DNA from 3 places in the Lederbergia ruris genome. Region 2 is predicted to be linked to each of the others. Evidence: riboswitches for the same ligand, from Rfam matches in the RefSeq annotation. Region 2 holds a riboswitch; each other region holds the start of a gene.
The links. A riboswitch is a leader RNA that binds a small molecule or an ion and turns the genes downstream of it on or off. The one in region 2 is predicted to bind S-adenosylmethionine.
Positions count from the first base shown of each region.

Region 1: another riboswitch for S-adenosylmethionine. It lies ahead of KI363_RS13495 (O-acetylhomoserine aminocarboxypropyltransferase/cysteine synthase family protein); the one in region 2 lies ahead of KI363_RS17235 (SDR family NAD(P)-dependent oxidoreductase).
Region 3: another riboswitch for S-adenosylmethionine. It lies ahead of KI363_RS16425 (methionine biosynthesis PLP-dependent protein); the one in region 2 lies ahead of KI363_RS17235 (SDR family NAD(P)-dependent oxidoreductase).

Region 1 covers NZ_BORB01000023.1:57,112-59,381, reverse strand. The annotation lists gene KI363_RS13495 (O-acetylhomoserine aminocarboxypropyltransferase/cysteine synthase family protein) at 1-1,132, opposite strand, end outside; SAM riboswitch class I at 1,228-1,337, opposite strand; gene KI363_RS13490 (peroxiredoxin family protein) at 1,438-2,049, opposite strand; gene KI363_RS13485 (LPXTG cell wall anchor domain-containing protein) at 2,046-2,270, opposite strand, start outside.
Region 2 covers NZ_BORB01000037.1:23,964-26,233, forward strand. The annotation lists gene KI363_RS17230 (Na+/H+ antiporter NhaC family protein) at 1-240, opposite strand, end outside; gene KI363_RS17235 (SDR family NAD(P)-dependent oxidoreductase) at 350-1,114, opposite strand; SAM riboswitch class I at 1,305-1,407, opposite strand; gene KI363_RS17240 (MarR family winged helix-turn-helix transcriptional regulator) at 1,726-2,142, shown strand; gene KI363_RS17245 (NADPH-dependent FMN reductase) at 2,158-2,270, shown strand, end outside.
Region 3 covers NZ_BORB01000034.1:5,848-8,117, reverse strand. The annotation lists gene KI363_RS16425 (methionine biosynthesis PLP-dependent protein) at 285-1,406, opposite strand; SAM riboswitch class I at 1,484-1,591, opposite strand; gene KI363_RS16420 (class I SAM-dependent methyltransferase) at 1,743-2,270, shown strand, end outside.

The sequences.
Region 1 (2,270 bases), on a different contig from region 2:
GGATGATTAATGATTTTGCATCTCCGACATTCGCAACATGGGAAAATAATTTCACATGATCAATGGTTTGTCTTCCTGCTTCTCTTCCACCTTTGATGCCGAATACGATGATCGAGCCGGCCCCTTTTGGAAGATATTTTTGAGCTAATTCATAGGATGGGTGATTGTTCAAACCGGGATAGGATACCCATTCAATCGCATCATGATTCTCTAAAAATTCTGCTACGGCTTTGGCATTTTCTATGTGTTTATCAATTCTTAAATGTAGTGTTTCAAGACCTTGCAATAATTGAAAGGCGTTGTCTGGGCTTAAGCATGGGCCAAAATCACGTAATAATTGAACACGCAATTTGGTAGCGAAAGCCGCATTTGGTACATCTATACCAAAACGCAGCCCATGGTATGTCTCATCAGGTTCGACAAAGTCTGGGAATTTCTCATTATTCCAATCAAACTTTCCTGCATCTACGACAACTCCACCAATTACAGTGCCATGGCCGCCAATCCACTTTGTTGCCGAATGGATGACAATATCTGCCCCCCAATCAATCGGCTTGCAAAGATACGGTGTTGCAAAAGTGCTATCGACAATAAGTGGAATCTCATTTTCATGAGCAATGTTGGCAACAGCTTCCACATCCAGAATATGCAGGCTTGGATTGCCGATAATCTCGCCAAAAAGTGCTTTCGTTTTAGGCGTGATCGCTTTGCGGAAATTCTCAGGATCTTTCGGATCTACGAACTTCACGTTAATACCATATTTTGGTAGTGTCACAGCAAAAAGATTATATGTGCCTCCATAAAGATCTGTTGCCGCAACAATTTCGTCACCCGCACGCGTAATATTCAAAATCGAGAAAGCGATGGCTGCCATTCCAGAGGATAACCCAACCGCGGCCGTTCCTCCTTCAAGTAGAGCGACTCTTTTTTCAAATACATCAACCGTTGGATTGGTAATCCGCGTATAGATATTGCCCGGTACTTCTAATCCAAAGACCTTTTGTGCATAATCTGAATCTTTGAATACATAAGAAGTTGTTCTATGTACGGGAACAGCTCGTGCTCCTGTTTCATCCGGCTCTTGTCCTCCGTGCAGTAATAAAGTTTCTGGTTTATATTGTTCTTGTGTCATATCCTCTCGTCCTCCTCAATGGTATACACTCTCATCGCTAACACTAGTTAAAAAAACCCCCTTCCGATAAGAAGGGGGGTGTATTTTATTTCCGCTCCTTATCTCTCAGACTTATCCGTCTGTAGGAATTAGCACCTTTTCAGAAAAGTTCTCTGTAGGTTGCCGGGCATCGCAGGGCCTATCCCTCCGCCGCTCTTGATAAGAGTATTACTATTCATTGTTGTGATTAAAATCAAGTATAGTCTATTATTCTCAAAAAAGTCAACCCTATTTTTAAAAAATATCCATTATTTGTTGTTTACTGTCTATTTCAAACCTTTTACGAGCTTTTCCATCATTTCCTCGTCCATGGGACCGACAATTCTTTTTTCAAGTAAGCCATTCGAATTGATAAAATAAGTAGTTGGAATGCCGATAACCTGGTATTGATCTCCTGCCATTCCATCTTCATCTAACAACACAGGGAAAGTCAGCTTATAATCATCGACAAATTCTTCCACTTTGTCTCTTTTATTCCGAACCCGCTCAGCTGAAGTAAGATTGACCGCAAGAATCTCTATATCATATTTTTCAGCCTTTTCTTTATAAAACTTTTCCATATGGGGCATTTCCGCTTTACATGGGGGACACCAGGTTGCCCAAAAATTCAATAACACCTTTTTGCCATTGAGATCAGACAATCTGATTTTTTCACCAGATATGGTCTCTAATTCAAAATCTGGAGGAATATCACCTGTAGATAATCCTTCCCCCATGCCATCCACCGTCGTTTCAGTTGCGGCCTCCAGCCTTTTCTGGAGGATTTGTTCTTGATTTTCTTCCACCTCTTTCTTCGCTTGTGTTTCTTGGACAATATTAATGACTAAAACTCCTGCTAAAATCGCTAAAAGAGTAAAACCAAATATTTTCTTCGTCATTCTAAAACCTCCCATTTTCGCAAAGCGATGACTAAGAATATTGCCATGAACAAATAAGTTAGCATTGGAGCGGATAATAAATTGTGGTGAATGGAATAAAATAAAGCTTGTCCACCTGTATAAAGGATGAGCAATTGTTCCTTCCATAATACCTGCTTTTTCTTCACCACGAGTAATAAGAATGAAACGCCGAAGAATAATTGAATGCCTGTCCATAAGAA
Region 2 (2,270 bases):
GATGACAACCATTAACATGATGTTAGGATGGCCTGCCCCTTTTGCAAAGATGTCTAATTTATTGGATAAGGTTTCCTTCCTGTTCATAGCTAATGCGACAGCGACTGCAATAATAATCGCTACATTTAATGGCATATTTGAAAAGTCTCCAGAAATAATTCCATTACCGATAAAAAGTAACACAAAAATAAGTAATGGCAGTAAGGCAAGAAGACTCCCTTGTTTTTGTTTATCTGTCATAAAATGACCTCCTGAATTCTATTAGTGCGAGTTCAAAAAGGAGGATAAATCGGACTTTTTGAACATCCTTTATTCATCTTCACTTGTTAAGTAAACTGATATTGCCGAATTAGTTCATCGTCATCCCACCTGTAACGTTTATACCTTGTCCAGTCATATAATCAGAGTATTTTGAGGCCAAAAAGACCACAACATTGGCAATATCTGCTGGTAATGCCGTTCTTCCTAATGGTACTTGGGAGTTATCTTCTAGCCGAATTAATTCCTCGTCAAGCCCCCGAAGTTCTCCACCGATTACTCTTTCAGTTCTTTTCATATCCGTTTCTACGATTCCGGGACATACAGCATTTACATTAATTTGATCTTTGGCCAGTTCAATCGCAGCTACTTTTGTCATACCTAGTACTGCATGTTTGGAGGCTACGTAGCTTCCCATTAGCCGATAGCCATTTTTGCCAGCCTGTGAAGAAATATTGATGATTTTCCCGCCCTTACCCTGGGCTTGCAAAACTTTGGCGGCTGCTTGCGTACATAAGTACACGCCTTTTGCGTTCACGTCCATCGTCCGATCCCAATCTTCCTCTTTTATATCAACCATATAATCCATGGTGGAAATACCTGCGTTATTGACTAAAATATCCAATCTTCCGAAGTGAGTGATTACTTTTTTGATCATATCTTCTACCTGATCGCTTTTAGATACATTGGTTTGAACATAATATATATCATCGTTTGCGTCTTTTTCTGTTACGGACATGTCAGCCACTGCCACTTTTGCACCGCAATCCAAAAATGCATCGACAATGGCCTTTCCGATGCCATTTGCCCCACCTGTAACAATGGCTACTTTTCCTGTTAAATCCATGGTGTACATTGGTTGTCCCCCTCTTGAATAAATAAAGAACAACAGATGAAAGCTTTAGAGATAAGCTTCAACTGTTGTTAATAAAAGAAAAGATTATCCTAAAATCCATCCGCATTAAATTAAGCTTTATACCTTCTAACGTGAAAAAACCTCTTCTTTAAAGGTAGAAGAGGTTTTAAAGCATATAGGTAGAATCCTCTTCTTATCTTCAAGTGCTTATACTACTGGAATTGGCACAGTACTTCTCTGAGTCCGCTGCCGAGGCTTCGTAGGGCCAGTCCCTCCACCTCTCTAGATAAGAAATATTATAATGTATGAAGTTGATTAATATTAAATTACACCAAACAACTATGTAAGTCAATAGTTTCAGTCGTTCATAGTCAGTAGTGTTAAATTTTGGTATCTTCTAACCTATTATTTACGATACAACGAACAATTTATTTGTGATGATACTGGGGATTAGCAGCATTAGTAACACTCATGCATTTGTTAAAAAACTATTTTAGATGCATGGGGAGGGAAAGGAGGGAAAGGAGGGAATTTGACAAATATATTCATTACGAATATAGTTGATATGTCAACGTTGTCTAGTCAACAAGTTGAAGGAGGTTCTCACTCTATTGAACTTGAATGATCATATTGGAATTTTAATCCATAATGCGGATTTGGCGATAACAAGTTATGTGAGGAAACATTTGGAGCCCTTCAACCTTGCTCCAGAGCAAAATCTCATTATGATGATTCTCTGGAATCAAGATGGCGTTTCATCTAATGAGCTTGTCTCACAACTTAATAAGGACAAAGCCGGCATCGCACGTATGATTGCGAGCTTGGAGGGAAAGGGATATATAAAAAAAGTCGCTGACCCCAATGATAAACGCAGTTTTAAAATACATTTAACAGATGAGGGGAAACGGCTTGCTCATTCAGTTATACCTATACAACGAAACATGCGTGAAACTTTAACGAAGGGTATGACGAAAGAGGAGATTGACGATCTGCAGAAACTGATCACCAAAGTGATGAACAACATTTAAGGAGGAAATAACTTTATGAACATTGTTATCATTGTAGGAAGTCTTCGCAAAGATTCTTATAACATGCAACTAGCGAAAACCATGCAAGAACGTTACAGTGCAAAAATGAATATTGACATTGCGGATAT
Region 3 (2,270 bases), on a different contig from region 2:
GTCCCTGTTTTTGCGAGAAAGTGTAAAAAGGGGTACGGCGAGAAAGGTTGCCGTCCCCGTTTTTGTAAGAAAGTGTAAAAAGGGTTACAGCGAGAATGGTGGCCGTCCCCGTTTTTGCGAGAAAGTGTAAAAAGGGGACAGCGAGAATGGTTGCCGTCCCTGTTTTTGTAAGAAAGTGTAAAAAGGAGTACAGCGAGAGGGGTTGCCGTCCCCGTTTTTGCGAGAAAAGGTGCAAAAAAGAGGACAGCGAGAAGGAAGGCTGTCCCCTTATTTTTATATATAAATTATCTATTTATAAGTGATTGACTCGCTGCTTTAAAAGCCTGTTTCACATCAGCGATCAGATCGTCCGCTTTTTCAACACCAACAGAAAAGCGTAATAATCGCTCACATACTCCCCTTTTAATTCGCTCTTCCCGGGGAATATCCGCATGGGTTTGAGTTGTTGGATAAGTAATGAAACTTTCAACCCCTCCTAGACTTTCTGCAAAAGCAATGAGCTGTAAATTTTGCAGAAATGGGTCGACCCACTCGCTATCCTTAATTCGGAAAGAGATCATCCCACCTTTTCCGGCGTAAAGCACATCTGTAATAAAAGGCTCACTTTCTAGGTATTTGACGATTTCTTTTGCATTTTCTGTATGTTTTTCCATTCTGAGATGAAGGGTTTTTAAGCCTCTCACGAGTAACCAAGAATCAAGTGGCGATAATATCGCTCCTGCCGCATTATGATTGTTAGCAAGTCGTTCGCAAATTTCTTCGCCTTTCGCTACTACAATCCCAGCCACCACATCATTATGTCCTCCGATATACTTGGTCGCACTATGGACAACAATATCAGCTCCTAATTCGAGTGGACGTTGATAGTATGGCGTTAAGAAAGTATTATCTACGATTAGTAATAGTTGGTGTTTCTTAGCAAGTTTCCCGTATTGTTCAATATCAATTTCTTGCATGAGTGGATTTGTTGGTGTCTCGATTAGCAAAGCTTTGGTTTGCGGTGTGATTAATTTCTCCGTTTCGTTGATATTGTTAAACTCAGAATAAACCGTACGAATTTGATAAGATTCCTCGTATTGTTTAAGTAAGCGATAGGTGCCACCGTATAAATCGGCACATGCAATTATTTCGTCGTTTGACCGGAATAGGGAAAGGACTAGCTGAATGGCTGCCATCCCCGAACTACAAGCGAATCCGGCATCACCAGATTCGAGATTAGCCATCCCTTCTTCTAATACAGAGCGGGTAGGATTTTTCGTCCTTGAGTAATCATATCCTGTGGAAAGACCGAGTCCTTGATGTTCAAAAGCAGTCGATAAATAAATAGGTAGATTGATTGCGCCCGTTTTTTCATCTGTTCGGTTTCCTAGTTGCGCTAGCTTTGTTTCAATATCATTGACTGGCATCGTGTTCATCCTTTTCTAAAAATAGTAAAAATAAAAGACCTTCCCAGGTAAGAAGGTCTCCATAATTGAAAACGAACTTCTTATCTTCTAGGTTAAAAAAACCTATTGGAGTTAGCACCATTGCCTAAAAAGGCCGGTTGCTGAGACTTCAAAGGGCCAAATCCCTCCGTCTCTCTGGATAAGAAAAGAAACATATTAATTTTTTGAAAGGTTCAATGATTTATAGTTTAGTACATATTTCCGAAAAAGGCAAGAAAAATAATTACCTATATTTCCGAAAAAGCCTTGTCTTCGTATATGTTAAAATAGAGTCACGTAAAAAAGGAGGCCCATGAAATGAATTCAAAATGGCATGAACGCTTTTTAGGGGATGAGTATTTTTATGGTAAAGAGCCTAATTTGTTCTTAGTACAGGCGGAACAGCAATTACCTAAGGGGAAAATTCTTTGTATTGCCGAGGGAGAGGGACGGAATTCGGTATTTCTCGCTTCCAAAGGGTATGATGTAACCGCGTGGGACTTTGCCCCATCTGGAATTGAAAAGACGAAGAAATTGGCTAGAGACCGTGGTGTAGTCGTTAAGACGGAATTGCATGATTTGGCTGATGTCGTTTGGGGAGAAGAAGAATGGGATGCGATTATACATATATTTGGGCATTTTCCGCCACCTATTTTTGAAAGAACAATGGAGGGGATTCGGAAGGCATTAAAGCCCGGCGGTTTTTATGTGAGCGAATTGTACACAAAAGAACAGATCAAATATGAAACAGGTGGCCCTAAGGAAGTCGATAATCTTTGTAACCCCGGCATACTATTAGGGAATTTTCCAGATTATTTCATTCAACACTTTTATATTGGAGAGGTT